2 regions of the Lysinibacillus sp. 10T31 genome follow, and region 1 is predicted to be linked to the other one. Evidence: predicted binding sites of a transcription regulator. Region 1 holds the regulator's gene; the other holds the start of a gene.
The links. The regulator CtsR, encoded in region 1, represses protease genes until heat stress. The targets are predictions, from matches to a motif close to ATGGTCAATAAAGGTCAAACA.
Positions count from the first base shown of each region.

Region 2: a site for CtsR is predicted at 13,605-13,625, ahead of AC1DCY_RS10335 (ATP-dependent Clp protease ATP-binding subunit). Genes of this name have one in related genera too.

Region 1 covers NZ_JBFTHS010000008.1:59,440-75,752, forward strand. Annotated here, with positions in the region: gene AC1DCY_RS06565 (aldehyde dehydrogenase family protein) at 1-235, shown strand, start outside; gene AC1DCY_RS06570 (acyl-CoA thioesterase) at 303-782, shown strand; gene AC1DCY_RS06575 (protoglobin domain-containing protein) at 831-2,141, opposite strand; gene AC1DCY_RS06580 (hypothetical protein) at 2,438-2,647, shown strand; gene corA (magnesium/cobalt transporter CorA) at 2,775-3,734, opposite strand; gene AC1DCY_RS06590 (class I SAM-dependent methyltransferase) at 3,784-4,470, opposite strand; gene AC1DCY_RS06595 (magnetosome magnetite crystal formation protein family) at 4,590-4,895, shown strand; gene AC1DCY_RS06600 (CtsR family transcriptional regulator) at 5,100-5,561, shown strand; gene AC1DCY_RS06605 (UvrB/UvrC motif-containing protein) at 5,585-6,133, shown strand; gene AC1DCY_RS06610 (protein arginine kinase) at 6,130-7,239, shown strand; gene AC1DCY_RS06615 (ATP-dependent Clp protease ATP-binding subunit) at 7,229-9,673, shown strand; gene radA (DNA repair protein RadA) at 9,811-11,187, shown strand; gene AC1DCY_RS06625 (PIN/TRAM domain-containing protein) at 11,704-12,789, shown strand; gene ispD (2-C-methyl-D-erythritol 4-phosphate cytidylyltransferase) at 12,802-13,494, shown strand; gene ispF (2-C-methyl-D-erythritol 2,4-cyclodiphosphate synthase) at 13,782-14,258, shown strand; gene gltX (glutamate--tRNA ligase) at 14,350-15,810, shown strand; T-box leader at 15,861-16,079, shown strand; gene epsC (serine O-acetyltransferase EpsC) at 16,267-16,313, shown strand, end outside.
Region 2 covers NZ_JBFTHS010000014.1:106,831-123,143, reverse strand. Annotated here, with positions in the region: gene addA (helicase-exonuclease AddAB subunit AddA) at 1-3,309, shown strand, start outside; gene AC1DCY_RS10395 (DUF418 domain-containing protein) at 3,409-4,575, shown strand; gene AC1DCY_RS10390 (hypothetical protein) at 4,769-5,041, shown strand; gene AC1DCY_RS10385 (fumarylacetoacetate hydrolase family protein) at 5,125-6,027, shown strand; gene AC1DCY_RS10380 (YisL family protein) at 6,265-6,633, shown strand; gene AC1DCY_RS10375 (alpha-amylase family glycosyl hydrolase) at 6,945-8,411, shown strand; gene AC1DCY_RS10370 (DegV family protein) at 8,510-9,367, opposite strand; gene AC1DCY_RS10365 (hypothetical protein) at 9,522-9,872, opposite strand; gene AC1DCY_RS10360 (Cof-type HAD-IIB family hydrolase) at 9,973-10,782, opposite strand; gene AC1DCY_RS10355 (prolyl oligopeptidase family serine peptidase) at 10,904-11,668, shown strand; gene AC1DCY_RS10350 (metal-sulfur cluster assembly factor) at 11,722-12,030, shown strand; gene AC1DCY_RS10345 (hypothetical protein) at 12,115-12,261, opposite strand; gene AC1DCY_RS10340 (Crp/Fnr family transcriptional regulator) at 12,730-13,416, opposite strand; gene AC1DCY_RS10335 (ATP-dependent Clp protease ATP-binding subunit) at 13,689-15,815, shown strand; gene AC1DCY_RS10330 (YjzD family protein) at 15,864-16,058, opposite strand.

The sequences.
Region 1 (16,313 bases):
TGAGTCGGAACTTGGCCTAAATGCTGGAATTTATACGAATGTGTTACCTGATGCATTACGTGCAGCAGATGAAATACAGGCAGGTGCTGTTATTATTAATGATATTCCGACATTTAGAGTTGATAATATGCCATACGGTGGCGTAAAAATGAGTGGCTACGGACGCGAAGGTATTAAGTGGGCAATTGAGGAAATGACAGATATGAAATTTATTACGATGAAGAAATCGTTCTAATTTGCATCAACTCTTTTTCTACGATACGATGACGAAAGAACATTCATGAAGGGAAGTTGCAAGAACTATGACAAACAACGCAATACCGATGGGTCAGTCACGTACTGTTCAAACGCGTCTCGTATTACCGCCAGATACAAATAATCACAACTCCATTTTCGGTGGAAGAGTGTTAGCTTATATTGATGAAATTGCTGCTATTACAGCAATGAAGCATGCGAAAGGGCATGTAGTTACAGCCTCTATTGATTCGGTTGATTTTTTATCGGCAGCACATGTGGGGGATATTTTAGAAATTGAAAGTATTGTTTCGTCAACTGGACGATCTTCAATGGAAGTTTACGTTCGGGTTATTTCACGAAACATTGAAACTCGTGAGGAAAAATTAACGACGGAATCCTTTGTAACGATGGTTGCAGTAGACGATGACGGTAAACCTAAGTCAGTTCCTGCAATTTATCCTGAAACAGATGCAGAAAAACGTCTGTTTGAAACAGGCCCTGCAAGAAGAGAACATCGTAAACAAAAACGGGAATTACCGCATTAAAATTAAAAAGGGAAATTGACGTATACGGTCAGTTTCCCTTTTTCGTGCTTACATTTTTAACTCATTTACGACATTAATAAGTGAATCGGAAGAAGAGGAAACTAGTGTTGCCCCTTGTGACAGTTCAGTAATCAAGTTAGAGATTGCTGAAATATCTCTTGATGTATTTACATACTGCTGTTGAATTCCAGAAACCGCATCGGCGATATCATTAAATGATTTAGATAAACTGTTTTGTGTATCTACGCTATGTTGAATCTTTTGATCCACGTTAATAACTGAATTCGACATTGTTGTAATATTACTTTCTGTTTCTTTAATGAGATGAGAAACATTTTGTACAGCATTTTTTGTTTCTTCTGCAAGTTTACGGACTTCCTCTGCAACAACAGCAAAACCTTTACCATGCTCACCTGCACGGGCTGCCTCGATAGAAGCATTCAATGCTAATAAGTTAGTTTGATCTGCAATTCCTGTAACTAGCCCGACAATCTCTGATATTTTTTGAGAAGATGTGCGTAACTGGTTCATCGTAACTTCGAGACTGTTTACGCTTTGCAAAATAACCTGTATTAAATCATTTTGATCTTGTAGCTGCTGCTGTCCACGTCTGGATTTTTCTTGTGTATCAGCAACGAAGGTTAAGCCTTGCTTAGTAGCTACTGCGATATCATCCGTTTGAGAAGAAATGACTAATAAAGAAGCTGCTGTTTCTTCGCTAATCCCATTGAGTTCCTCTGCCGTTTTTTGAATGGTAGTAACAAGTGCATGTTTTGTGTCGTCAGCTGCTGTACGAATGCGTTCCTCTTCTTTTTCATAGGCTTCGATTACAAGCTGCTGCTCGAAGTTAATGATTTTGCAGAAGGCATTGATAGCACGTATTGCATCATGTTTCGATATATCTAACTCATTTGTAAAGCGTGTAAATGTCGTTGTTAATGACTGGAATGAGGCGATATACCACTTCGATTGTAGACCAATTCGAACATGGGTTTCGGCGATTGCCTTCCGTTCATCAATATAAGAGTTATTAATATGACTTTCGAAAATATCACTCATATGCTTATGTAAAGTAACTTTTAAACGATCGATTTGTGACGTTCTGTTTATAATATCTAACAAATCTTGGCTCAAACTAATGGCTGCATAAAATTGATCCACCATTTCAGGAACTAAATCCTTAGCTAAAGGCTGTAGTTGTTTAATGATGGCTAAATCCTCAATTGTTAAATCTAAAAGTTGCAACTGTTTTTGAAGTTTTGGATGGTTTGAAATATCCAATTGTACATTGTTCTTATAATTTTCAGGTGCTAATGTAATTGAGTAGCTAGAATCGTTCTTTTTTGTAAACCAACTCATTGTTGTTTGCTCCATTCTTTATAAATGCATAGTAAGTATATAAAAAATCGAATTGCTTAGTTTGTTAATTTTTCGAAATATATGGTATTTAGTCTATTCTACTATTTTTTGTAGTAAATTTGGTTAAAATTTTAGTTTATTTCTTTATTTTTTTATAGGTATTATAGATGATTGTCGATTAAAAGTCATGAAATAGACTATTAAAAAGGTAATAGGTAAATTGAATTTGAAATAGGAAACCTGTAAAATACGAACTGTTTAGATTGAACGTAACAATAGTTTTGAGGAGGTATTACATGGAGAAGAAGCGTTTCAAATTTGTCATTCCGGTTATGGTAATTGTAGCAATTGGATCGGTTTACATGTTACGAAACTACTATGCTGATGTACCAGACTTAGATCAACTATTAATCACTATCGGTGCAACATTAGTTTCAGGGGTACTTGCATACTTTTTATTTCCACAGCAAGGCGAAGATAAAATTGATGATCGTGGTCCTTACTGACAGTAAAAAGGCACCTTAGAAAAATTTCTAAGGTGCCTTCAGCTTGTCGACAAAAGAATAACTGGCTGAAGGCTTGGCTTCAATCTGTGTCGTTGGTCCCAAAGGAATTGCTATAGCAACATCACTTTTAAGATTTAAATAAACCGAACCATCCTTTAAGTTTAAAGACTCCCAACATAAATAAAACGATAAGAATCATAATTGCGAGTACAATAAAGTAGCTATATTTTCCGTGTAGCTCTGGCATATAGTCAAAATTCATTCCATAAACACCGGCAATGAATGTTAGGGGAATAAAGATTGTTGAAACAATTGTTAAGGTCATCATAATGCCATTCATGCGACTAGAGCTCATCGCCATGTAGCTATCACGCATATCAGCAGTGAGCTCGCGGTTAGATTCGATCATTTCGGTGAGTTTAAGCAGATGATCGTAAATATCTCCGAAATATGCTCGTTCTGATTTCTTAAGTGAAAATCGGTAAGAGTTAAGGATACGATATAATAGATCACGCATTGGTAAAATGGTGCGTCGTAGATCAAGTAAATCACTACGGAATTCAAACACAACTTTCATAGCATTGGGGTTACTTTGATAGGTAAGCTCATCTTCTAGTGCATTTAAATGATCCTCAATCTTATAGACAAGAGGGAAATAGCTATCAACAATTTTATCGATTACTTGGTATGTTAAATATACTGTGCCGCGTTCCCAATTTTTTGGCTGTTTTTCTAACATCATTTGTACTCGATCTATTTCTGGAGCTATGTTTTTATGAAATGTGACAATAAATTTATTAGAAACAAAAATGTTTACTTCCTCAGCTGTTAATTCTTCATTAACTCTTTGGATAACAAAGAAATGGAAATCATCATAAAAATCGAGCTTTGGCCGCTGTAAACGCATTAAACAATCTTCTATAGCGAGTGGATGAAAATGAAAAAATGTATCTAACAGTAGTTCTTCCTCATCGGTCGGGCAATTAAAATCGACCCAGTACCATTCAAATTCGTTTTTGTGTATATCTTCAAGAGGAAATTCCTTTATAAGCTTTTGGTCTTTTGTAATTCCAATTGTGCGTATCACAGCATTCACCTCAATTCTGTTCATTCTATCCTAACAGGTGTATATATCTTCACAAGAAACTTTCTTTATAACATATCCAACCACCAAATAAAGTGGTAGCAAAGAATCTAGATGGTTTTGTAAAGCCTGCCTGCTGTAGTAGTGATAAAATGTCCTCTTCACGCATAAATGAAAGAGAACGTATGGATTTCTCCATTTCAGCTACGTCCGATGGTGTTAGCTTTGTATGCTGTAGCCAATAAGCACGCCATAAATCAAATTGTAGCTCAGTTTCTAAGGAACCGAGTTGCCCGTATTTTGAGACGAGAACAAATGGGGCACCAGGCTTTAAATTATTCGCTATTTCTTTTAATGTTGCAAGCTTCTCTTGATCATCTTGTATAAAATGAAGCACTAATACACAGCTTGCTGCATCAAACTTCACTGCAGGTAGCTGAGTATCCAGTATAGTTCCTTGATATAAAGAAATATTATTAGGTAGGGATTTTAAACGTTCACCAGCAATTTGTAGCATCGCTTCTGACGGATCTATACCAAAAAATGACCAATGTGGTCTTTCCTCAGCGAGCTGTAAAATTTCATTACCACTTCCGGAGCCAACTACTAAAAATGCAGCTTTTTCGTGTAACGCAGATTGGTAAAAGGTTTGTGTCAAACGTAGCATTGCATCATAGCTAGGTAGCGTGCGGCGAATACCTTTTTCGTATTCGTTTGCAAGTTTGTTATTAAATTCCATCGAGTATCACATGCCTTTCAAAAAGATTTTAAAATCCAATTATATTTGAAACTATTTAAGGAATAGATCCGTAAATAGTAGTACATAAAATAAAAAATTAAATGGAAGGGTTGATATAAATGGAAACTAAATGGTCTAAGGTAATCATACACGCAAGTGCGTTTTTTGCGCCATGGTTAGTACCAATAATATTTTTCTTAATTGGATCGGATGAAGAGGTAAAGAGTATTTCTGTGCAAGCCTTATTGTTCCAAGTTGTGATGGTGGTATTACTTACAATTTCGGGTATTTTAAGCTTCTTGCTTATTGGTATACCGTTCGTGATTATTTTTGGTATTATTTATTTTATTGCGCCAATTATCGGTATTGTGAAGGCTTTATCTGATGAGCCTTGGCGTTATCCAATTGTTGGTCGTTGGGTATAATTTTTATAGACGCAAGTATATGCTAGTTGCATATGCTTGCGTTTTTTCTATAGCTGAAAAGGGTATCTTATAAAAAGGACAGAAAACGCTTTGATTTTTCTATGTGCGAATTAATTGCAATTATTTTCAAGCGTTTTGTATAATATACTCAAAGAAAGTCAAAGATAGTCAAAGTCAGTGGAGTAAGCGAGGTGTATTCCTAAAATGCGTAATATATCAGACATCATAGAAGGCTACTTAAAGCAAGTACTTGAATTAGGTGGAGAAGGGCATATTGAAATAAAACGTAGTGAAATCGCAGATAAATTTCAATGTGTGCCCTCGCAAATAAATTATGTAATTAATACAAGATTTACTGCCGAACGAGGTTACCTTGTTGAAAGCAAACGTGGTGGTGGTGGATACATTCGAATTTTACGTGTCCGCGCGAATTCACAAATTGATTTAATCGATGATGTCCTCAGGCAAATAGAAGGTGGGGCATCGCAAACAATGGCAGAAGATTTAGTTTATCGACTAATTGATGAGCAGGTAATTTCAAAGCGAGAAGCGAAAATAATGTTAGCAGCAGTTGATCGCTCAACTATCGATTTTCAACTCCCGTTACGGGATATCATTCGAGCAAAAATTTTAAGAGCAATGCTAACAACGATTAAATATGAATAGCAAAAATAAAAGAGGTGATGGAAATGATATGCGAACATTGTAAGCAGCGTAATGCGACAGTTACCGTAACACAAGTTCAAAGTGGCCAAAAGGTGGAGCACCATTATTGTGACGTCTGCGCCTCGCAATTCCATCCATTTCATGCTGAATTTAAGCAAGAGCCAGTATCTATTCAACAGCTATTATCTAATTGGTTTGGCTCACCATCATGGCAGCAACAACAAGTGGGTGAAAAACAGCAGGCACCACCACAACCGCAAACATGTCCACGATGTGGATTTACGTATAAACAATTTTTAAAAGAAGGTAAATTTGGATGCCCTAGCTGCTATGACACCTTTAGCGAGCATTTACCGAAGCTCTTTAACCGTATACAGGCTGGTCCTCAACATATAGGGAAAATGCCTGGTGCTCGAAATAATGTTTATGTCATCAAAAAGCAAATTGAAGATATTCGTAAACGTATGAAGATTGCTGTAGATGAAGAACACTTTGAAGAGGCAGCAAAGCTTCGTGATGAAGCGAAGGAACTTGAGAAGCAGCTACAATTTGAAGGTGGTGATGTGTCGTGATGATTGAATCGTTTTTAGAGCGTGCTACACCAATATGGATGAGTGTGGAGGACGATTATTCAGATATTGTCATAAGTACACGCATTCGCCTGGCGCGAAATTTAGATGGTTATCGTTTTCCATTAGCCTTTACAGAGGATGAAGCATTACATGTGGAACAGGCAGTTACACATGCAATCAAGGATAGTACAGAACTTCGAGAAAATTATTCATATTTTGCTATTAAAGATTTAACGCCTTTACAGCGTCAAATACTTGTAGAAAAACATTTAATTAGTCCTCAGCTTGCTAAAAAAGAGCAAGTTGGCTCCATGCTCTTATCTGATGACGAATCCATTAGCATTATGGTGAACGAAGAAGACCATTTACGCATTCAATGTATGACAGCGAGTTTTCAACTTCAAAAGGCATACGAGCAGGCCAATAAAATTGATCGTACCTTAGAGAAAGCTTTGCCTTATGCATTCCGAGATACATTTGGTTATTTAACAAGTTGCCCAACAAATATTGGTACTGGTTTGCGAGCATCTGTCATGATGCACCTACCAGCCCTTACACTCACGGGTCAGATGAATCAAATCATTAATGCAATGACACGATTAGGAATGACCGTAAGAGGAATATATGGAGAAGGTAGCGAAAATATAGGTAACGTTTACCAAGTGTCAAATCAGATTACACTAGGGAAAACAGAGGATGATATTTTAGCGGATATCCAAAGTGTCGCTGAAAAAATAATTCAAAAAGAACGGCATGCAAGAGGCAAGTTAATGGAAAAAGCTGAGCTTGCACTAGAAGACCGTGTATACCGTGCTTTAGGCACTTTAATACATGCTCGAATTTTAACGAGTGAGGAAGCTGCTACCTGTCTATCCAATGTTCGCTTAGGAGTAGATTTACAGTTAATTGAAGGTATTAAAGCGACTAAATTAAACGAATGTGTAGTTAGTATGCAACCTGGATTTTTACAGAATTACGCAGGTGACGTTTTGCCACCTGCTGAGCGAGATCGCGTACGAGCTGAAATGCTTCGTGAGGCACTATCTCGAGAAAATATGAGTAAGCCTATTATTCGGGGAAAAGGAGAGGATTCATTTGATGTTTAATCGTTTTACACAACGCGCGCAAAAAGTATTACAGCTTGCACAAGAAGAGGCAATTCGTTGGAAACACGAATCAATTGGAACAGAGCATATTCTATTAGGGCTTATCCGTGAAGGTGGCGGTATTGCTGCAAAAGCATTAGAAGCCATTGATATTAGTCCTCAAATGATTGAAGCAGGTATTGAAGAGCTTGTAGGGAAAGGTAAAGAGGATGTTGGTCCAATTGTCCACTACACACCTCGAGCTAAAAAGGTAATAGAACTATCAGTCGATGAATCACGTAAATTAGGTCATTCCTATATCGGCACAGAGCATTTACTATTAGCACTTATTCGTGAAGGTGAAGGTATAGCGGCCCGTGTATTAAATAATGCTGGTGTCGGATTGAATAAGGCTCGTCAGCAAGTGCTATTGTTATTAGGCAATAACGATAATGCTCAGTCTGGCCAACAAGCTGCACAGGCTGCCAATACACCAACATTAGATAGCCTTGCGCGTGATTTAACGCAAATTGCTCGTGAAGGCACTTTAGATCCGGTCATTGGTCGAAGCAAGGAAATTACACGTGTTATTGAGGTTTTGTCACGTCGTACAAAAAATAACCCTGTATTAATCGGAGAGCCAGGTGTTGGTAAAACAGCTATTGCTGAAGGCTTAGCACAGCAAATTATTAATAATGAAGTGCCAGAAATTCTTCGTGATAAACGTGTTATGACACTTGATATGGGGACAGTTGTTGCTGGAACTAAATATCGTGGTGAATTTGAAGATCGCTTGAAAAAAGTAATGGATGAAATTCGCCAAGCAGGTAATGTTATTTTATTCATCGATGAATTGCATACATTGATCGGTGCAGGTGGTGCAGAAGGTGCCATTGATGCATCAAATATTTTAAAGCCATCTTTAGCACGTGGCGAGCTTCAATGTATTGGTGCAACGACACTAGATGAGTATCGCAAATATATTGAGAAGGATGCAGCATTAGAGCGCCGTTTCCAACCAATTCAAGTTGATGAGCCAACTGTAGAAGAAGCGATTCAGATTATTCAAGGCTTACGTGATCGTTATGAAGCACATCACCGTGTGAAAATTACAGATGAAGCAATTGAAGCGGCAGCAAAAATGAGTGATCGATATATTTCTGATCGTTTCTTACCAGACAAGGCGATTGACTTAATCGATGAAGCGGGTTCTAAAGTACGCTTGCGTTCATTCGCAGTGCCACCAAACTTAAAGGCACTAGAAGATAAGCTTGAAAATGTGCGCTCTGAAAAGAATGCAGCTGTTTCAGGTCAAGAATTTGAGAAGGCAGCGTCATTAAGAGATACAGAACAAAAGCTAAAAGATGAAATTGAAACTACGAGAAAAAATTGGAAGGAAGAGCAGGGTAAAGCCGAGTCAAAAGTTACAGTGGATGATGTAGCAGCGGTAGTATCTATGTGGACTGGAATTCCGGTATCAAAAATTGCTTCAGAAGAATCTTCTAAGTTATTACAGCTTGAAGAAGAGTTACACAAACGAGTTGTAGGTCAAGGAGAAGCAGTAGAGGCAATTTCTCGCGCAATTCGTCGTGCAAGAGCTGGTTTGAAAGATCCGAAACGACCAATTGGTTCATTTATTTTCTTAGGCCCTACTGGGGTTGGTAAAACAGAGCTTGCTAGAGCACTAGCTGAGGTTATGTTTGGTGATGAGGACGCAATGATTCGCGTTGATATGTCTGAGTACATGGAAAAACATTCGACTTCTCGTTTAGTTGGTTCACCTCCAGGCTATGTAGGTTTTGATGATGGCGGTCAACTAACAGAAAAAGTTCGTCGTAAACCGTATTCAGTAGTATTACTAGATGAAATTGAGAAGGCTCACCCAGATGTTTTCAATATTTTACTTCAAGTACTTGAAGATGGCCGTTTAACAGATTCTAAAGGTCGAGTGGTAGATTTCCGCAACACAGTTGTTATTATGACATCAAACGTTGGTGCAGATACTTTAAAATATCGTAAAAACCTTGGCTTCAATGTTGGTGGTACTGATACGAAGTATAAAGATATGAAGGGTACAATGCTCGAGGAATTGAAAAAAGCATTCCGCCCAGAGTTCTTAAACCGTATCGACGAAATGATCGTCTTCCACTCACTAGAAAAAGAACATTTAAAAGAAATCGTAGCAATGATGGCGAATGCTTTAACAAAGCGTTTGAAAGAGCAAGACATCTCGTTAGAGTTAACGGATTCGGCTCTCGAGAAAATTGCAGAGGAAGGTTACGATCCTCAATACGGTGCTCGTCCATTACGTCGTTCATTGCAAAAACAAGTAGAAGACCGTTTATCGGAAGAACTGCTGAAAGGCAATGTAGAGAAGGGCGACCAAGTTATCATTGATTACGTAAATGATGAGTTTGTTGTGAAGAAAAAAGAGGAAGTTTCTACTTCTAAATAATCTTCATCAGTGGGGGCTTCTCCATCCCCCATCTGCCCGTTAATTGTTTATTTGAAAAGGACAGCAAGGCTATAGTGCCAAGCTGTTCTTTTTTATGTACAATAAACATAAGAACAAATATTCGAGGTGGATGCAATTTGGCAAAGAAAAAAACAAAATTTGTATGCTCAAGCTGCGGCTATGAATCCGCAAAATGGATGGGAAGATGTCCAGGGTGTGGAGAATGGAATAAGATGGTTGAAGAGGTGGAAGTCGTCGCGAAAGGCCCACGTGGGGCATTCCAACACTCTGCTACAGTTACCCAAAAGGCTCTCCCTATTATGCAGATTGAAGCTGCCGAGGAATCACGAGTTGCAACAGAAATGGGTGAGCTTAACCGAGTGTTAGGTGGAGGCATCGTGCCAGGTTCTCTTGTGTTAATTGGAGGAGATCCTGGGATTGGGAAGTCGACGTTGTTATTACAAGTATCTGCGTTGCTTTCGAATAAAGGGCATCGTGTGCTCTATATTTCTGGTGAGGAATCCATCCGTCAAACAAAGCTACGTGCAGAACGTTTAGGCGTGGTATCACAAGAGCTTTATATATATTCTGAGACGAATTTAGAGTTTTTAAATCAGACCATTGACGATGTGCAGCCGAAGTTTGTTATTGTCGATTCTATTCAAACTGTTTTTCATCCGGAGGTAACGAGTGCACCTGGTAGTGTATCACAAGTGCGTGAATGTACAGCAGAACTTATGCGAATTGCAAAAACAAAGGGAATTGCCATTTTTTTAGTTGGACATGTAACAAAAGAGGGACAAATTGCAGGGCCACGTATTCTGGAGCATATGGTTGATACGGTATTGTATTTTGAAGGTGAACGACATCATAATCACCGTATTTTACGCAGCCAAAAAAACCGTTTTGGCTCTACGAATGAAATTGCTATCTTTGAAATGCTCCAGGGAGGCTTAAAGGAAGTGTTAAACCCGTCTGAGTTGTTCTTACAGGAGCGTTCACAGGGGGCGGCAGGGTCAACAATCGTAGCCTCAATGGAAGGTACACGGCCAATTCTAGTTGAAATTCAGTCACTTGTAACACCAACAAGCTTTAATTATCCGAAACGAATGGCAACGGGGGTCGATCAAAACCGTGTGCAACTACTTATGGCAGTCCTTGAAAAGAGAATGGGCCTCATGCTACAGGCTCAGGATGCATATATTAAAGTTGCTGGCGGCGTGAAGCTTGATGAACCTGCAATTGATTTAGCTGTGTTGACAAGCATCGTTTCGAGTTTTAAGGATCAAGCTGTCAGAGCAACGGATTGCTTTATTGGGGAAGTGGGTTTGACAGGCGAGGTGCGTCGTGTATCTCGTATTGAACAACGTGTGATTGAGGCAGCAAAGCTAGGATTTAAACGGGCCTTCATACCGGCCTCGAATATCGGTGGATGGGATTTCCCGCAAGGTATTGAGATAGTTGGTGTGGAAACGATAAAGGATGCATTGAATGCTTGCTTTAGAGAGCTATAAAGAAGCTTGTGCATGTTGGACAATGTTCTAACATGCACTTTTAATTAATTTATTTCAGCGGGAGTACAAACACCCGCTGAAATCAAGGAACTCAGTCTAAGAACGCCACGTCCTGTGGCAACGGCTGAGTGACCAACATCACGTTGGCCCAAAGCCTCCGGCGGATGTCACGGAAATCGGCAAGGAGTGCTTTGTGCATGCACAAAGCCGATTCCGGACGCAATTATGCCGAGGCATAATTGATTTGCACGCTTTTGTAATTCATAGATAGAAGGTAGGAAACTCTAAGAGGGGAAACGGCGTCTAAAATAACGTCTGCGAAAAGGTTTGTGTATTGCCTGGCGGATGTCAAAGGGAAATTTTAAGTTTTTAGTGTGAAGAATTTCAGTAATTGATTTTCTTCTTTCAGTAGACTCAAAAATGATCGATCAAAAGTAGAGGGATTGATGGGTTCATAAAAGATTTTCTACAGTAAACTATGTATAATTATATATTAAAAATGGGAGGTGACAGTTTATGAAAAAATTTGTTCAAATTGCTTTTTTACTGATTGGAGGAGCACTAGGCCTTGTTTTCTTACCGCCATTATACGAATTGCTTCATTTATCATCTAATCCTTGGCTTGATAATCCTTATGTATCAGTAGCTTTAGGAGCGCTTTTACTGTTTACATTATCGTTTGCCTTTTCAGATTATTTTGTAAGGCTCATTAGCTGGATGGAAGAGGTGTTATTTAAAGTACCTGTTGGGGATTTATTATTTGGTACACTTGGACTTATTATCGGGCTTATCGTTGCTTATTTCTTAGGCTTTGCAATTGATAGTATTGATTTACCGATTATTACAAAGGTTTTACCAATTATACTGTCATTTGTGCTTGGCTATTTAGGGTTCCGTGTAGGCTTTAAAAAACGAGATGAATTAATCCAACTATTTACGTTACGTGGTAATAATACGAAGAAAAAATTAGCGGAAGGTGTAGAGCCTCAAGAAGTACGAGGCAGCTATAAACTGTTAGATACTAGTGTTATTATTGATGGTCGTATTGCAGATATTTCTGAAACAGGCTTTATAGAAGGTACACTAGTAGTACCTCAATTTGTCCTTACTGAGCTCCAGCATATTGCTGACTCTTCGGATACATTAAAGCGTACAAGAGGTCGTCGAGGTTTAGATATTTTGAAGAAATTACAAGATGAACGTATGACGAAGGTACAGATTACGGAAGAGGACTTTGAGGATGTTCAAGAGGTTGACTTAAAACTAGTGCGCCTTGCAAAGAAAATGGGGAACGATACACAAATTGTGACGAACGACTTTAACCTTAACAAAGTTTGTGAGCTCCACAACGTTAAAGTACTAAACATCAATGATTTAGCAAATGCAGTAAAGCCTGTCGTTATTCCAGGTGAGAATATGCAAGTGATGGTCATTAAAGATGGCAAAGAGCATAATCAAGGGGTTGCTTATTTAGATGATGGCACAATGATCGTTGTTGAAGGTGGACGTAGCTATATAGGACAGGCAATTACAGTAACCGTAACAAGTGTTCTTCAAACATCAGCGGGGCGTATGATTTTTGCTAAACCAAAGGATGACTAGGAAGTGGGAAATGTGCAATATGAAGTAGTGTTGCCTGCTGCGGGAAGCGGAAAGCGAATGGGTGCAGGGCAAAATAAGTTGTTTTTAAATCTTTTAGAAAAACCGATCCTCATACACACACTGGAGGTATTTGAACAGGATAGCCAGTGTACAGGTATTTGGCTTGCAGTGAAGCCGGAAGAGCGTGTATTTATTCAAGAAATGCTAGAGAGGTATGGAATTACTAAAGTTAAAGGTTTACCTGATGGTGGTGCAGAACGACAGCATTCCGTTCATTCGTGCATGAAAGAAATGAAGCAGGTTGATATTGTGCTTGTGCATGATGCTGCGCGTCCATTTATTACGCATGACATTATTGCGAATCTTGTACAAAGTGCGCAAGAATTTGGCGCTGCGATTGCGGGGGTTCGTGCGAAGGATACGATGAAAAAAGTACGTGATGGTGTTATTGAAGAGACTATTGATCGAGAAAGCTTATGGATGATTCAAACTCCACAAGCATTTCAATTTGATTTAATTGTGGAGGCGGAGGATGTCGCTGAGAAGGTAGGCTTCCTTGGTACCGATGAAGCAATGCTTGTTGAACGTCTCGGCCATGAGGTGCATATTGTAGAAAGTAGCTACGAGAATGTAAAGATGACGACGCAAGAAGATTTAGTTTTCGGTGAAGCGATATTGCGTAAACGTGCTTTGAAAAAATTATAATAACAAACTAAAAATCTCATCAGCATTATAATTTGCTGATGAGATTTTACATTTTCCTATCTTTTGATGTTAATTCACAGTACTGTTCACTACCGACTCAATTTCCTAGGAAATATGTTAAAATGTGAGGGTATAATATAGAGTAAATATAAAAGTGAAGGAAGGTGAATGAGACTGCCTTATAAGCTGAATAGAAGCTTTTTAAGTCTGCATATTTTTTGAAGTAAATAAGCTTCAGTTGGTGGATTTTTTGTTTTATTTATCTTATTAGACAGTCTCAAAATCATATGTTTCGAGTGGGACAAGGATTTGACGTGCATGCATTTGAAGAAGGACGTCCATTAATTATTGGTGGTATAACAATTCCTCATGAAAAAGGGTTAGTAGGGCATTCAGATGCAGATGTTTTATTACATACTGTAACTGATGCAGCGTTAGGGGCTATTGGTGAGGGAGATATCGGTCGTCATTTCCCAGATACAGATCCCGCGTTCAAGGATGCTGATTCAGCAAAATTATTAGAGTATATTTGGAAGATTGTTGAGGATAAGGGCTATATTCTAGGTAATGTGGATTGTACGATTATGGCACAACGTCCGAAGATGGCGCCATATATTCAACAAATGCAAAATCGAATTGCTGAATTGCTTCATGCAGAGCCTTCTCAGGTGAATGTTAAAGCGACAACAACTGAGCGTTTAGGTTTTACAGGTCGCGAGGAAGGGATTGCTGCGATGGCGACAATCCTATTGATTAAGAAATAAAAGCAGGCTCTCAGCGCTTTTATTTCCTGTAACAGAGTGGTAAAATGAACAAAGTCAATTTTTTGAACGAAAATTTAGGAGGCTTTTAATTATGGCGAAAGAAGTTCGTGTTCGTTACGCGCCATCCCCTACTGGTTTCTTACATATCGGTGGAGCGCGTACAGCGTTATTTAACTATTTATATGCAAAACATCATAACGGTAAATTCATCGTACGTATTGAGGATACAGATATTGAGCGTAATGTAGAGGGCGGAGAAGCATCTCAGCTAGATAATTTAAAGTGGTTAGGTATTGAGTATGATGAGTCGATCGATATTGGTGGACCATATGCACCTTATCGCCAAATGGAGCGTCTTGATATTTATAAAGAGCACGCTGAAAAGCTATTAGAGCAAGGCTTAGCTTACAAATGCTTCTGTTCTTCTGAGAAATTAGAAGCGTCTCGTGAAGAGCAAAAAGCACGAGGTGTTGCAGCTCCAACTTATGATGGTACTTGTCGTCATTTATCAGCAGAGGAAGTTACGGCTAAAGAAGCTGCTGGTGAACCATATACAATTCGTATGCGCGTACCTGAAAATGTAACATATGAATTTGAAGATTTAGTACGTGGACAAGTATCATTTGAGTCAAAAGATATTGGTGACTGGGTTCTTGTTAAAGCAAACGGTATCCCAACGTATAACTATGCGGTAGTGCTAGATGATCACTTTATGGAAATTTCACATGTATTCCGTGGTGAAGAGCATTTATCGAATACACCAAAACAAATGATGATTTTTGATGCATTCGGCTGGGAATATCCACGCTTTGGTCATATGACATTAATCATTAATGAAAACCGTAAAAAATTATCAAAACGTGATGAATCAATTATTCAATTCGTCACACAATATAAAGATTTAGGCTACCTACCTGAAGCAATGTTCAACTTCTTCGCATTACTTGGCTGGTCTCCTGAAGGGGAAGAAGAGATTTTCTCAAAAGAAGAATTTATTAAAATGTTTGATGAAAAACGTCTTTCAAAATCACCATCTATGTTTGATAAACAAAAGCTTACTTGGATGAATAACCAATACATTAAAAAATTATCTTCAGAAGAAGTAGTAGCATTATCTTTACCACACTTGCAAAAAGCTGGTTTATTACCAGAAGCCTTAACGGAAGAAGAACGTGCATGGGCTACAGATTTAATCGCACTTTATCATGATCAAATGAGCTTTGGTGCTGAAATTGTAGAACTATCTCGCCTATTCTTTAACGACCATATTGAATATGATGAAGAAGCAAAAGCAGTTTTAGCAGGTGAGCAGGTACCTGAGGTAATGGCTGCATTTAAAGCTCAGCTTGAAGGTTTAGAGGAATTTACGCCTGATACTGTCAAAGCCGCTATTAAAGCTGTTCAAAAAGAAACAGGTCACAAGGGTAAAAATCTATTTATGCCAATTCGCGTCGTAACGACGGGTGAAACGCATGGTCCAGAACTTCCGAACGCGATTTGCTTAATTGGCAAACAGAAAACAATTGATCGTGTAGAAAAATTTGCGCAATAAGTAGAAATTGATTGACAATTTATCAGTTCGTTGTAAAATGTATTTACATTGAGAAAGCGTTGATAAGGAGAAGTAAGTGGCGCATGCTCCAAAGAGAGGACCATCACCGGCTGAAAGTGGTCTGAGCCTAGGCAAAACTGAAATGCACCTTTGAGCATAAAGCTGAACAACTAGTAGGCTTTATCGATTCGTTCCCGTTACAGAACGTCCAGAGTGGAAGGCATTTGCCTTCAATCAGAGTGGAACCGCGCAAATTTAGCGTCTCTGTCATTCCTTTTTGGGATGATAGGGGCGCTTTTTTATTTTCTGAACATGTAACTTGAAGTGATGGATGCGCCGGATTCTACTTCATTAACTCTGCGATGAAATCAACGTCAGCTATAGTATTTCAATGGCCAGGGATGCAAGTGGTTGTGTGAAATTAAAGCAGAACAAAATGAAAAGGGGGAGCTTTTTGTGTTTAAAAGAATGAAGGAAGATGTAGAAACAATTTTTGAAAATGA
Region 2 (16,313 bases), on a different contig from region 1:
AATGAGGCGGAGGTTGCGTTATTAAGGGACGATATATTAGCAGAAGTATTAGAAGATGCTTACGATTCTGAGGATGAGGCTCAGGTTCAAGCAATCTACCGTCTTGTTGATAGCTTTACGTCGGATCGAGATGATCAGGCTATCGAAACATTAATAAGCAAGCTTTATGATACGTCTCGTGTTCATGCAGAGCCTCAAAAATGGCTTCGTAGTCTACCAGAGACATATGACTTAGCAGCGGACATAACCATTGATGATTTAGAGCTGTCGAAATATGTGAAGTTAACAGTCAAGCATAGTCTTGATGAGGCATTCGTCTTAATTTCTGAAATGCGTGCCATTACGCTACAGCCCGAGGGACCTGCACCATACGCTGAAACCGCAGAAATGGATTTTGCTATGATTCAGGAAGGCATTCGCATTAGCCGTGAAGGAACGTGGCAGGAACTTTTTGATTATTTTGGTACGGTGAAATGGTCAACTTTAAAGCGTGTATCAAAGGATGCTTTAGTGGATGTGGAGCTACAGGAGCTTGCCAAGAAAAAACGTGAGGCAGCTAAAAAAATTGTGAACAAACTGAAAGAGACTTATTTCGTTCGTACTCCTGCACGCTTGCTTGAAGAAATACGATTAATGGGGCCGACAATCGGAACATTAGTCGAATTAACAAATGTTTTTAGTGAACAGTTCCGCATGGCAAAATTAGAACGAGGAATTATTGATTTCTCGGATTTAGAGCATTTCGCATTGCAAATTTTAACTGTAGAAGTTGAAGGTGAATTACAGTCTTCACCTGTTGCACTAGACTTGAAACAACGGTTTAAAGAAGTACTTGTTGATGAATACCAAGATACAAATATGCTTCAAGAAACAATATTGCAGCTTGTGAAAACAGGTAGTGAGCAAGATGGAAATCTATTTATGGTTGGGGATGTAAAACAAAGCATCTACCGTTTCCGTTTAGCAGAACCGAAGCTTTTTATGCGCAAGTATAGTGAGTTTCTAGAGGTCCCAGATTTAACGGGAATGCGTATAGATTTAAACGCTAATTTCCGTAGTCGAAAAGAAGTGTTGAACGCTACAAACTATGTATTCGCACAAATTATGGGTGAGCGTGTAGGAGAAATTCTTTATGATGAAAATGCTTCATTAAAGCCAACAGCACCGTATGATGATAAAGAAGTTCCGGTAGAGTTAGTCATCATGCATCCTCCTGAAGAAGAGGCGTTGGACGAAGAGGCGGAAGACATTACAAGTGACGCCTCTGAACTAGAGGAATTAAAAAAATCACAGTATGAGGCACGTTTTATCATTGAGCGTATTCGGCAGATGATGGAGGATGGGACAACCGTATTCGATACAAAAACGAAGACAGAACGTCCGTTAAAATATAGTGATATTGTGATTTTAATGCGTTCAATGACATGGTCAACTGATTTAGTTGAGGAATTTAAGCTTGCGGGAATCCCTCTATATGCGGAGTCCTCTAAAGGGTATTTTGATGCGCTTGAAGTCATGATTATGCTGAATGTACTAAAGGTTGTCGATAATCCATATCAGGATATTCCTTTAGCTTCAGTACTACGCGCACCATTTGTTGGCTTAACAGAAAATGAGTTAGCAAAAATACGGTTAGCAGATAAAAAAGCGCCATTTTATGATGCATTAAGGCAATTTATTCGTAGTGACGGGCATGGTGTGCAATCAGACACTTTTGTGAAGCTTCAACGATTTATGCTAGCATTTGAAAACTGGCGAGATTTAGCACGACGTGGTTCACTGTCAGATTTAATTTGGAAAGTTTATTTAGACACGCATTATTATGAGATGGTTGGGGCGATGCCGAATGGTAAGCAGCGTCAGGCCAACTTACGCATTTTACATGATCGTGCTTTAATGTATGAGAAAACAGCCTTTCGAGGACTATTTCGCTTTTTACGTTTTATTGATCGTATGCGTACGCGTGGGGATGATTTAGGAACAGCTAAATCGATTGGAGAAAAGGATGATGTTGTGCGTCTTGTAACGATCCACACTTCAAAAGGTTTGGAATACCCTGTTGTCTTTGTTGCAGGGATGGGGAGACCGTTTAATAAAATGGATTTCCACAATCCATATTTATTCGATCAAGATTTTGGCCTTGCCGTGAAGGCAATTGATCCAGAAAATCGTATTACGTATACATCTCTACCATTTTTAGCTCTGAAGGAGAAAAAGGAGCTTGAAATGCGGGCGGAGGAAATGCGTGTATTATACGTAGCGATGACACGGGCGAAGGAGCGACTTATTTTAGTAGGCTCCGTGAAAAATTGGAGTAAAACGCTCGATAACTGGCAGGATGCTCAAAGCTTGCCGGTGGATGCCCCACTACAGGAATATTTACGCGCGAGAGCTAATAGCTATTTTGATTGGCTTGGACCTGCAGTTGCTAGACACGCAGATTTTGCAACACTTGCTTCTTCCACTTATAAGGCACCTGAAGATGTATCGCATTGGTGGGTACGTGCTGTTGAAACAAGCCATTATGCGTATGACATACAGGTGTTAGAGGATGACATACAGCCATTGTTAGAAACGCCAGAGGAAGAAGCTTTGCTGTCGGAAATTGCGATGCGCTTTCAAGCACAGTATGCATATCAAAAATCAACACAAAAACGCTCCAAAACATCTGTAAGTGAAATTAAGCGTTTAGAAAATCTACAGCGACAGGAGGAGCCTGAATATTACTTTTCAGTACCTTCTAAGCAAAAAACGACAACTATTGCGCCCCGTCCAACCTTTTTACAGGACAAACAGATGACAGGTGCAGAAATAGGAACAGCTGTCCATACAGTCATGCAGCATGTACCTCAAAACGGCTTTACGGATGTACAGGAGGTTAAGGAGTTTGTCGCTCATTTAGTGACAAGGCAGCTTCTGACCGAGGCGGAGGGCAAGGTTGTTCCATGGAAAAAAATATATAATTTCTTTACAACAGATATTGGACAACGCTTTAAAAAAGCAAAAACAATCCGGAGAGAGCTACCATTTACGATTAGTAGAGTAGATGAAGATGGCGACGCTCAAATTGTCCAAGGGATTATTGATTGCTTATTTGAGGATGAGAATGGTGAATGGATTTTGCTTGATTATAAGACAGATCGTATTCAATCACATTTTGCTGAGGAACCAGCGCTAACGAAGGAACTCTTAGATCGATATGGTGTTCAGCTGAGAGTTTATAGTGAGGCGATTGAATCTATCCTTCAAATTAAAGTAAGTGATAAGGTTCTATATTTATTCGATATTGAACGGGCTTTACAAGCATAAGTGAACGCGGTGTAAACAGGGCTTTCTGATATAGTTTCATAATAAGGGAATGAATTTAGAGAGCCCTGTTTTCACCATATACATAGAGGAGGCTATTTTGTGGAGTTAAAACCGACAATGTTGCAGGAACGCATCGCAACATTAGATATTTTACGTGGTATTAGCTTACTAGGCATTTTACTCGTTAATATGTTTGCCTTTTATTTGCCAATGCCATATATTGATTTGGCATCATGGTTTACAACACCGTCAGATATGGTGTGGCAGCAAAATTTAGATATTTATGTACAAAGTAGCTTTTATCCACTGTTTGCCATGTTATTTGGCTATGGACTCGCTATGCAATGGCAGAAAGCACAGAGTCGTGAACAAAATTTTTATGAGTTAGGACTGCGAAGACTTTCTGTAATATTTGTATTTGGTTTGATACATGCTGTGCTTATTTGGTGGGGCGACATTTTGATGATGTATGCATTTTGCGGCATTTTTTTATTACTTTTACTACGTCTACATCCTATTTGGTTATTGTCAATCGGTATTATGATTAACGGCGTTATGCAAGCTTTTATGTTATTTGTTGTAGGATATATTAATTTTAATACGAAAATTGATGAGTATTTAGATATTACTTCGGTAGAGCAGGCGATAAGTGCTTACGGAACGGGCAGTTGGATGGATGCATTTATGCAACGTTTAACCGATTTATCTGTTCAGGCGGGGATCGGCATGTGGTTTGTGGCGTTATTTACAATTTTACCATTTATGTTAATTGGTGCCGCAGCTTCTAAATGGCGTTTAGTGGAACGAGCAAGGGAGCTAAAATGGCTTTGGCTGGCATTAGCAATAGCTGGATTAGCAGTTGGTATTTTTATTAAGAGCTTACCAATCATGTTTACACGTACGTATTTATTAGACTACTTGAAAGCATACATAGGTGGTCCAATTTTAGCAGTTGGCTATACGGGGCTCATTGTTTTACTTTGTTTACTTCCATTTGTATCAAAGCTGCTTAGTCCTTTTGCAAAAATGGGGCGCATGTCATTAACGATGTACATACTTCAATCGATCATTGGAACATGTTTGTTTTATCAATTTGGATTTGGCTGGTATGGAAAAGTGAGCGTCGCAACAGGTGTGTTAATAGCAGTCAGTATTATAATTGTCCAAATGATTGTGGCAGAAATTTGGCTAGCGAAATGGCAACAAGGTCCATTAGAGGCTTTATGGCGCAAATTAACATATAAAGCGAAAATTAAAGCAGGGTAATTAGTGCTTGATTCTCTTGTGAAAAGCGAGCAATCTGCGGTGAAAATAGCCTTCATTTTTAATGTGACGGCAACATAAAGTGAATGAATGCGTCTTGTATAATAAGAATAATTAATTGCGATTTGGCTCATTAGCAAAAGTGATTTTGGATGTTACGTAAATAAGTTGATTGTAGTGGAGACTGGGCGACTCCTTGGGGATCAGCAATAGAGGAACGAAGGCTAAAACCATCACATCCTGTGATAACGCCTTCGTGACCAACATCCTGTTGGCCCAAGCGGCTCATCGGACGCCCCCAGGAAGCTCTGCGCGAAAGCGAAGCGTCAGCGGCAAATGTTTTATCTGTGCGAAAGCGAAGCGGCAGCAACAAATGTTTTCTGTAGCGAAAGCAAAGCGACAGCTACAAAGCGCCCAGTCGGAACGGAAATCAACTCCACGTTATGGTGAAGAGCCTGCTAAATATTAGGAATAAAAATAGTTGTCGCAAAAGTAAGGCAATTCCTATAATATTGTTGTATCATGTAGAAAAAAGAAGGAGCTCTGAAAATCATGAAAATTTTATCATTTAAATTAGGTGGACATGTAAGCTTTGGACCAAAAGTAAAAAAAGAAGAAGCGGTATGGGATGTACTCGCTATTCAAAATGAACTTCAAGTTCTCCCTTCTTTTTCAAGTTCAATTGTAGATGGCATTGCTCTAGGCTTTGATTTTGTTGAACAGATTCGTAAATTAGTAGAAGCCGCTGAGAAATCAGACCGTGCAGAGAGCTTCAAACGTGAATTTACAGTGATTGAGTGGTTATCACCGATTCCACGCACACCAAAAAACATTATGTGTATTGGGAAAAACTATGATGAACATGCTAAAGAAATGGGTGCAGAGGCAGCTCCAACAGACTTAATGGTATTTACAAAGTCTCCGACTGCTATTGCAGCTGATGGCCAAACAATTTCTATCCATGCTGATCTTTCATCGAAAATGGATTATGAAGGCGAATTAGCAGTTGTCATTGGTAAACGTGGTAAAAATATTCCGAAAAACTTAGCATACGATTATGTATTTGGCTACACAATTGCCAATGATATAACAGCTCGTGATTTACAAGAAAAGCATAAGCAATTCTTCTTAGGAAAAAGCTTAGAAGGAACTTGTCCACTTGGACCTTACCTTGTAACAAAAGATGAAATTCCGAATCCACAAGAATTAACAGTGGTAACAAAAGTGAACGACGAAGTGCGTCAAAACGGCTCAACAAAAGATATGATGTTCACTGTAGAATCATTAGTATCGATTTTATCTCAGCATGTAACATTAGAGCCAGGCGATGTTATTCTAACGGGTACTCCAGCGGGTGTTGGCAAAGGCATGAATCCGCCACAATTCTTAAAAGCTGGGGATACTGTGAAAGTATCTATCCAAGGCATCGGTACTTTAGCAAATCATTTTGAATAATTTTTCAAATCCGCGTGAGTTTACCTCCGCGGATTTTTAACTTCTTTCAGCGGGTTTCTACGCAAAAGTGAAGCGTCAGCGGCAAATGTTTTCTGCGCGAAAGCGAAGCGACAGCAACAATTATGCCGAGGCATAATTAATGTATATTACATGAACACTATTGTAATGTTTGAAACCCTTTCCATCACATGGTAGGATAGAGTTTGATAGAAAAAAGAATATGAGGTGGGGACAATAATGGATTTCTTAACTAGCCAAACGCATTTGCATATTACTACTTGGGTAGTTGCAATCGTAATCTTTTTAATTGCGGCATTAATGGGCAAGCAGTCAAAAGGCTTACATATGACATTACGTTTATTCTACATTTTAATTATCATTACGGGTGGGGCACTATTCATTAAAGGCATGGATTTTAATATGGGTATGCTCTACGGCTTTAAATTCCTAGGCGGTATATTAGTTATTGGTATGATGGAAATGGTATTAGTTCGTCAAAAGAAAAATAAACCAACAGGACTGTTTTGGATTTTATTTGCAGTATTCTTATTCATTACATTATTTTTAGGCTTCAAATTGCCAATGGGAATAAATTTCTTGGCATAATTATTTTGAAAAGTCGTGAAGATTTCGCTTCACGGCTTTTATTTTTGGGGGGAAGTTTAAATCGCTCAGGTAGCTTGAAAAAGTGATCGGGTAAGCCGTAGAAGTGATCAGGTATGCTAGAGAACTACTCAGGTAGCTCAAAAAATCGCTCGGCTCCCCCGACCAAGCCCCTAAATGAATTTATAGGAGAAGTTGACACCTTTTTGCCGTAATTAATTTTGCATTTTCGGAAAATATTTTGAAATGATAGCGACGTGACTATTTTATTTGGTAAAATGACGATGGATTGGTTTGAAAGAGAGGGAATAAAAGTGAAATTCAAGAAGTGGATAAGTGCGACAGCTGCATCGCTTTTACTAGCAACTACATTAGTGAGTGCTACACCAGTTGCACATGCTGATGAAGCAACGACAAGAACGATTGCAGAAGAAAGCATCTATGATTTACTCGTTGACCGTTTCTTTAATAGTTCGGGCACTAACGATTTTGATACAAATACGCAAGACCCTACTAAGTTTGCAGGAGGCGATTTTGCAGGTCTACAGGATAAACTAAAATTTATCGGAGAGATGGGCTTTACAATAGCTTCCATTGGTCCGATTTTTGCCACTGAGAAATATGATGGATCGATGCCGACGAGCTACTCTACAATTGAGCGTCATTTTGGTACAGCTGAGGAGTTTCATAGCGTCATTGAGGCCTATAAAGCTAAAAATGTATCGATCATGGTTGATTTCCCACTAAACAATGTAAGTCCAAATCATGAGTGGGCAAAGGATCCAGCGAAAAAGGACTGGATTGCTTCAACAAATAATGGACAAGTACAGTGGGACTTAACAAACAAAGATGTACAAGAAGCGCTTATTAAATCAGCAACAGATTTTGTTTCTACATATGATGTTGGTGGGATCCGTTTAACAAATATTGCTGGTGTCGATAAAGGATTTATCAATGAAATGATTAAGGCATTAAAAGATTCGAAAAAATCGCTGTATGTGATTTCTAATGAAGAAAGTGATGCAAACTTTGATGCAAGCATTTCACCGGCTACGGCTGATATTTACCGTAATATATTTAAAAATGTTGATATGGATTCTTCTAAGTTGATGGAACCTTTTACAGGTGAAAAGCCAACTCAAATTATGGTAGATTCCCTAGAAACACATCGTTTTACATTTGATTCTGCAGCTGAAAATATGTTCCCACCAACGCGTTTGAAAATGGCTATGGGTGCTTTATTTATGATGCCAGGGGTTCCAGTTGTGCAATATGGTACAGAAATTGCGATGAACGGGGAAACAAAGCCAGATACGCACCAAATTTTCAACTTTAAAACAGATGATGAGTTAATCGAATATATTAAAAATGTTCAATCTTTACGTAATAAATCTGAGACATTACGCAACGGTGATTTTGAAGTTATTACAAATGAAAATGGCCTACTTGTATTTACACGAACATCTGATAAAGAGAAATGGGTCATCATGGTTAACAACACTAGTAAAACACAACGCGTTGATTTAACACCTGCTCAGCTTGGAGAAGGTAAAATGCTAAATGGTATTTTACATGAGGAAAAAGTTCGTATTAATGAAAAAGACGTGTATCCGGTTATTTTAAATCGTGAAATGGTAGAGATTTATCAAGTTAGAAATGATGAAGGATTAAATGTACCTTATATGGTAGCACTAGGATTAGTATGGGTTATATTCATAGGATTTGTAGTTGTTATTATTAAACGAGGTAAAGTACGACGTAAGGAGCAAGATGCTCAATAATAAAGAGCAGCTTTATCCCTCATTGATTTTATAGGTAGTTAAGACAAGATAAAATGATAACCCCCTTCAACACTTTTTAAGTGCGGAGGGGGTTTTTGTTAAGCTTGATAGCTTTTATTCGTAAAGAAGATGGCAATTGTACCTGGTCCTACGTGTGAACCGATAGCTGAACCAATCATAGTTACTTGAATGGCTTTTGGTGAAAATCTTTCTTGGATATAAGTTTTTACTTCGTTGGCAAAGTCCACATCATCACTATGGCTAATACCAATAATTTTCTCAGAAAAATCATCGCCACGTTCTTGCATTAAATCTAACATGCGAGCGATGGCTTTTTTGCGTCCGCGAGATTTTTCAATCGGTATAAGCTTACCGTCCTCTACATTTAAAATAGGTTTAATGCTTAGGAGCCCTCCAAGAAATGCACTTGCCTTTGATACACGTCCACCTTTAGCGAGGTAATCTAAATCTTCAACCGTAAATAAGTGTTCCATTTGAGGGGTAAGGGCTGTAATTTTTGCTTCGAGTTCCTCCAATGAAGCACCTGTATTTCGGAGTCGAACGGCTTCTTCTACTACTAGGCCAAAACCTAGCGAAGCACATTTAGAATCGATGATAGCTAATTTAAGGGAAGGATATTGCTCCTGTACTTGATTGCGAATCATGACAGCTGTATTATAGGTGCCTGATAATTCTGATGAAAAGGCAATATAGATTCCTTCCTCATCATTTTTTGCTAGATTTTCGAAATGCTTGAGAAAAAGCTCTGGTGATACTTGGGATGTTTTTGGGCGAGCACCTTGACGAATAGCATCGTAAATTTCTTTGGAATCAATTGAAATGACATCATCATATTCATTATTGTTCAATTGCACTCGTAGTGGAAGAAGTTCAACATTGTTTTCTTCATAGTAAGACTTTGGTAAATCACATCCACTATCAGTAAAAATTTTCATCATTTGTCCCCCTAATTTAATATTCTATATGAGAAGTTTTCAAATACCTATACTACATAACAGGTGAACAAGTGTCGAGCTTTCACTTTCCACTCTATGTTTCTCTAAACTATTTCTAATGAAATGTTATATAGATATATTATCATATCGAGTTTCAGTATAATTGCAACCCAGGATTTTTAACTTTATTCAATAAGTACCCATCGAATAAAGAGTACTCCTGAATAAAGTTAAAATGAAAAAATGACTCATTACCATAACGTGTGGTTGATTTCCGTTCCGACTGGGCGCTTTGTAGCTGTCGCTTTGCTTTCGCTACAGAAAACATTTGTTGCTGCCGCTTCGCTTTCGCGCAGAGCAGAGCAGAGCTTCCTGGGGGCGTCCGATGAGCCGCTTCACTCGCGCTGCTCGCTCCAGGGTCTCGGGCCACCACGATGGTGGTCACGAAGGCGTTATCACAGGATGTGATGGTTTTAGCCTTCGTTCCTCTATTGCTAATCCCCAAGGAGTCGCCCAGTCTCCACTCCAATCAACTTGGTATAAGTTTCAATAGGTGTCATCCACAATTTCGGTGATGATCCAGGAAATGGGGTATCACTACTTAACTAGGATAATTTCAAGCGATCGATGAGTATTTTAGCGATGCCATCGTCATTATTGGTTGTGGTAATTTCATTGGCAATATTTTTTAAAGAAGAAATGCCATTGCCCATTGCTACACCTATGCCGGCGTAATCAATCATTTCTAAATCGTTATCTTCATCACCGAATGCAATAATACGTTCGCGTGGGATACCTAAATCTTTTGCTACATGAGCGATTCCCACTGCTTTATTTAAGCCGCGGCGAACAATCTCTATAATGTGAAGTGGTGCTCCCCAGCGGCGATGCTCAATGACCTCAGCATGAACTGCCTGTAAATGATCACGAATAATCATGGAATTTACTTCATTAGCTTGAATCAGTAAACTAGTTGGGTTATCAAGTAAATGGGTATAGAGATCTCCAAGAGTAATTTTTGGATTCCCCATGTTAAAAATATTTAATATACGTTCATCCTCTGTATGCACGTAAATATCGTCCTTAACTTCCGCAATAATATTTTCGTATTCATAGCTATTAATGGACTCGACGACATTATGCACTATGCCTAAATCAATAGGAGTATGCATAGTCTGCCAAGCAGCATTTTTTGGATGGTGGACATAAGCACCATTAAAATTCACGATGGGCGTTGTAAGGCCAAGCTCGTGATAATATATATCACTCGCACGATAAGGACGACCTGTAGCAATCATAACTTGATGGCCTTGTTCCTTTGCCTGCAATAATGTTTTTTTAGTTTTGGCTGAAATTTGTTGTTGGTCCGTTAATAACGTACCATCTAAGTCTAAAACGATTAAATGCGGTTTCATAGCTCATTGCCCCTTTCCTATAATTTGAATAGTATCTCTTTGTAAACCATTCGTCAAAATTTTGTCACATCGAGAAAAGTTTGCTAACATAAAGATGAGACAAAAATTGGGAGTGACAAAGATGATTGTTGAAAAAGAATTATGGGGAAATATTCCTTTATTACATATACATACAGAAGATATGAATGAAACAACCCCAGTAGTGATTTTTTTACACGGCTTTATGAGTGCAAAAGAACATAACTTACATTATGCATACCAGCTAGTAGGCAGCGGGGTGCGTGTCCTATTGCCAGATGCAAAATTACATGGCGACCGTAGTGAAGGCCTATCTGAGATGAAAATGAGCTTACATTTTTGGGATATTGTTTTAAATTCTATTCATGAAGTTGAACAATTATATAATGAATTAAAGAATAAAAAATTATTAGTGAATGATAAAATTGGAATTGCTGGTACATCGATGGGTGGAATAGTAACATCAGGCTGTTTAAAGCAATATGATTGGATCAAAACAGCAGCAGTATGCATGGGTGCACCAGGGTTTCTTAAATTAGCGGAGTATCAATTACAGCAATTCACTAAAAGCGGTGTGGATTGGCCAATGTCCGAAGAAGAAGTACAACAAACGAATGAGCTTCTTGCTAAATATGATATCAGTCTAACACCAGAAAAATTCGCAGGACGACCTGTGTTATTTTGGCACGGAGAGCTAGACAAAACTGTACCTTTCAATGATACGTATAATTTCTATTTAACTTTACAAAAATATTATGAAACAAATACAGAAAACTTAAAATTCTTAGCTAATAAAAGAGCGGGCCATGCTGTGTCACGAGACGGTATGTTAGCAGCCACTGAATGGCTTGCACAGCATTTGGCATAATAAGATGCATCTGCTATGATTAAGTTAACACTGTGATGGAAGGAGAAATACAGATGGATCAAGATATGAAAGACAGCATGTTAGGTGCATTAGAAAATGTAATTGACCCTGAGCTTGGTATTGATATCGTCAACTTAGGTTTAGTATATGATGTAGAGTTAGATGAAGAAGGTGTAGCAACCGTTACAATGACGTTAACGTCTATGGGTTGCCCAATGGGACCTGTTATTGTTGATCAAGTGAATACGGCATTAAGTGAGCTGCCGGAGGTAAAAAGTACAAATGTCAACATTGTATGGAATCCACCTTGGTCAAAAGATAAAATGTCACGCTATGCAAAAATGGCATTAGGTGTACGCTAAGTCCACTTAAAGCACAATAAAAAATCCCCGCTTACAACAGTAAGCGGGGGTTTTTTACTGTCAAAAAACTATCTTGTCAATGAATTAAGAGGTCATATAAAATAAAGTATGGTCTTCTGCAAAATAAGGGGTTGATTTCCGTTCCGGCTGGGCGCTTTCCTGGGGGCGTCCGATGAGCCGCTTCACTCGCGATGCTCGCTCCAGGGTCTCATCTGTGACGCTGATCCCCAAGGAGTCGCCCAGCCTCCACTCCAATCAACCACTTCTCTTAGTATGTATCTTCTGGCATGTTACTTTAATTTATAGCGATAAAACGGAATTTCAGCAAGAAGTGTTTTGTGCGAAAGTGAAGCGTCAGCAAGATTAGGTGTACAATAGCATTACTGTTATAAATTTCTTCTGTTTGATTATGGTGAGTAGCCATAGCGTTCACTTTTGAAATAATATAAAATTTATAAAAGTTCTACGTTATCGCTGATTGGAGTGGAAGGCTACTCGACTCCCGTGGGAAAGCGAGACAGGCGAGACCCTGCACGGAGCGTAGCGGAGGAAGCGGCTCGACGCTCGCCCACAGGAAAGCGAGTAGCCTGGAACGGAAATCCCCCTCATTTAAAGATTAAAATATTCACAATGATTTCCTTGATCATTATATGAAATCCCCGCTTACAACTCATAAGCGGGGATTTTGCGTGTAACGAATTAATCGATACGACATATTTGTAACGGACAATTCTCACAGGCGATTTCATCCTTTAAAAATTGTAGATCGTGAATGGTAATATAACCTTTTTCGAACGATATGATATTGTGCTTCTTTAAGTCATTCAGCATGCGATTAATCATCTCGCGACTCGTCGCACATAAATTAGCGATTTCTGTATTTGTTAATGGGAGGTCAATATAAATAGTGTCATTTTCTAAAGGTTTACCATAAGTATTGGAAAGACGGATGAGCGTTGAAAATAAAGCGCCTTTTTTACCGTTTAAAACTAAATCGCGCAAACGACTTTGATGCTTTAAATTTTCTGTTTGCAACCACTTCATATACTCAACCATTAAATTAGGCTGTTCCACTAGTAAAAGTTCCAATGAATCACGGCTTAGTACATATAAACTAGAAGGTTCTAAAACTTTAGCAGTCATAGAATTGTACGTAAGGTTACAAAATAATGAGCCTTCACCAATAATACTATCTGGACCACAAATACGAATGGTTAATTCCTTTCCATTCTCTGTTTCCTGACTAATCGAGATAGCTCCTGTTTTTATATAATAAATTTCTTTCGCACGTTCGCCCTCTAAAAAAATTTTACTATACTTATTCACTTTAATAAAAACACCGTGCTTTTGAAAAAGATCGTGAAATTTTTCTTGTATTCTATCCATAATAACCATATCTCCAACACATCGCTTTCTTTTTGTAAAAATTAAATAATTATTACAAAAGGATGGTGAACAATTTACATACTAAATCTAAGCAACATACTTTTATTATAACGTAATTTTCCAGTTGTAAGGGGAGAAATTTTAGGGCTAATTCTTTGCGAAGGTTTGTCGTGTGTTGTAAAATAAAGTTAGTCAAAAAAGGTCAAACATTTTTCGTGAAACAGAATGGCAAACGGGATTCCGCTTAACATTATTGAAAAGGGGTGCTAAATATGCAATTTCAACAAACAAATGACAAAAAACCATTAGAACAATTTGGACGTAATTTAATTGAAGAAGTAAAAAACGGTAAAATGGACCCGGTAATCGGCCGTGATGAAGAAATTCGTAACGTTATTCGTATTTTAACACGCAAAACGAAAAATAATCCTGTCTTAATAGGTGAGCCGGGGGTTGGTAAAACAGCTATTGTAGAAGGGTTAGCCCAACGTATCGTAAAGGGCGATGTTCCTGAGGGATTAAAGGATTGTATATTGTATGAGTTAGATATGAGTGCCTTAATAGCAGGTGCTAGTTATCGTGGACAATTTGAAGAGCGCTTAAAAGGTGTTTTGAAAGAGGTAAAAGACTCAGAGGGACGCATCATTTTATTTATCGATGAAATTCATACGATTGTTGGTGCAGGAAAAACGGATGGTGCGATGGACGCGGGGAATATGTTAAAGCCAATGCTTGCACGAGGTGAGCTACATTGTATCGGAGCTACAACATTAGATGAATACCGTATGTATATTGAAAAAGATCCTGCTTTAGAACGTCGTTTCCAACAAGTGCTAGTACGTGAGCCGTCTATTGAAGATACAGTTTCCATTTTACGCGGCTTGAAAGAGCGCTTTGAATTACATCATGCGGTGCGTATTCATGACCGTGCGATCGTAGCGGCAGCAGAGCTTTCAAATCGCTATATTACGGAGCGTTTCCTGCCAGATAAGGCCATCGATTTAATCGATGAAGCATGTGCGATGATTCGAACAGAAATTGATTCTATGCCACAGGAATTGGATGCAGTCACACGCCGTATTATGCAGCTCGAAATTGAGGAGCAAGCACTACGTAAGGAAAAGGACGAGGCAAGTAAAAAGCGTCTAGAGCAACTCAGTGAGGAATTAACAAAGCTGAAGGAATCCTCTGAGGGCATGCGTAAACAATGGGAAACCGAAAAAGAAGCGTTACATGGCATTCAGAAAAAACGTGAAAAACTTGATAAATACCGCCGTGACTTAGACGAAGCAGAAAGTAAGTATGATTTAAATAAAGCAGCCGAACTACGTCATGGGAAAATTCCTACACTTGAAAAGGAAATTCAAGAGATGGAAAAACAATTAGAGAATGGTACTGAATCACGTATTTTACGTGAAGAGGTAACAGCTGAAGAAATCGCATCTATCGTTTCACGTTGGACAGGCATACCAGTGACGAAACTAGTAGAAGGTGAGCGTGAAAAATTATTGCGCTTGAAAGATACATTGCATGAACGTGTAGTTGGACAAGATAATGCTGTACAGCTTGTTACAGAAGCGGTATGGCGTGCTCGAGCTGGTATCAAAGACCCGCATCGACCTATTGGTAGCTTTTTATTCCTAGGGCCAACAGGTGTTGGTAAAACAGAACTTGCAAAGGCACTAGCGGCACAGCTGTTTGATTCTGAGGATCATTTTATTCGCATTGATATGAGTGAATATATGGAGAAGCATAGCGTATCACGTCTTGTAGGGGCACCTCCAGGCTATATTGGCTATGAAGAAGGTGGGCAATTAACAGAAGCTGTTCGCCGAAATCCATATTCAGTTGTATTATTAGATGAAATTGAAAAAGCCCACCCTGATGTTGCGAATATTTTACTGCAAATTTTAGATGATGGACGCATTACAGATAGCCAAGGTCGTATGGTTAACTTTACGAACACGGTGGTCATTTTAACCTCTAACATTGGCTCAAGCTATTTAATGGAAGCAAAAGAAGACGATGCAGCAGTGGAGGATTTAGTGATGGCTGCACTGCGTCAACACTTTAAACCAGAGTTGTTAAATCGTATGGATGATATTATTATGTTCCATGCACTATCAGATGAGCACTTTACAGCGATTGCTTGGAAATATGTCGAACAGCTTGTCAAACGAGTGGCAGAGCAAGATATTACTTTACAAGTAGAACAAAATGTAATTGACTGGGTCGTAGAACAAGGAGCAGATGCTCAGTTTGGTGCTAGACCGCTAAAACGTTTCGTGCAACGTTATATTGAAACTGCGGTTGCAAAAGAATTGCTTCGAGGTGAAGTATTACCAGGAGAAACATTGCACATTCGAATGCATGACGGTCAATGCATCGTTGAAAAATAACAAAAAAACCTGTTCCGCATTGAGCGAAACAGGTTTTTTCTAGTTGAATTAATGATTGTCTGCAGCTTCTGGAGTTGACTCGTTTGGAATAACTGCACCGATGATGAAAACAAGAATTGTAAATACAACTGATGTCACAACAGCAGTTTGGAAATCAAAATCTGTACCAAGTACAGAGCTTACTACGTAGTTTAACATTGAAACTAGTAGAAATGACCATATGAATGTTACGATATATTGCATTAATTTCACCTCAACCGAACTTTTTTATATCATTATCATATCATAACATAAATCGAAAAAAAAAAAACCTTTTCTGTGAAACATGGCGAATTTGTCACAACGATAATCTTCCTTTTGTACTTGCATGCAATTTCAGTAGGATCGGCGAAATTCGAAGACGTCGTAAATGCTGATTGCTAGGGAGTGTCTGTGGTTGTTTAATTGAAGAAGTTATAGAGAAAAAGACTAGTAAAGAAAAGGTTGAAGTATTGGATA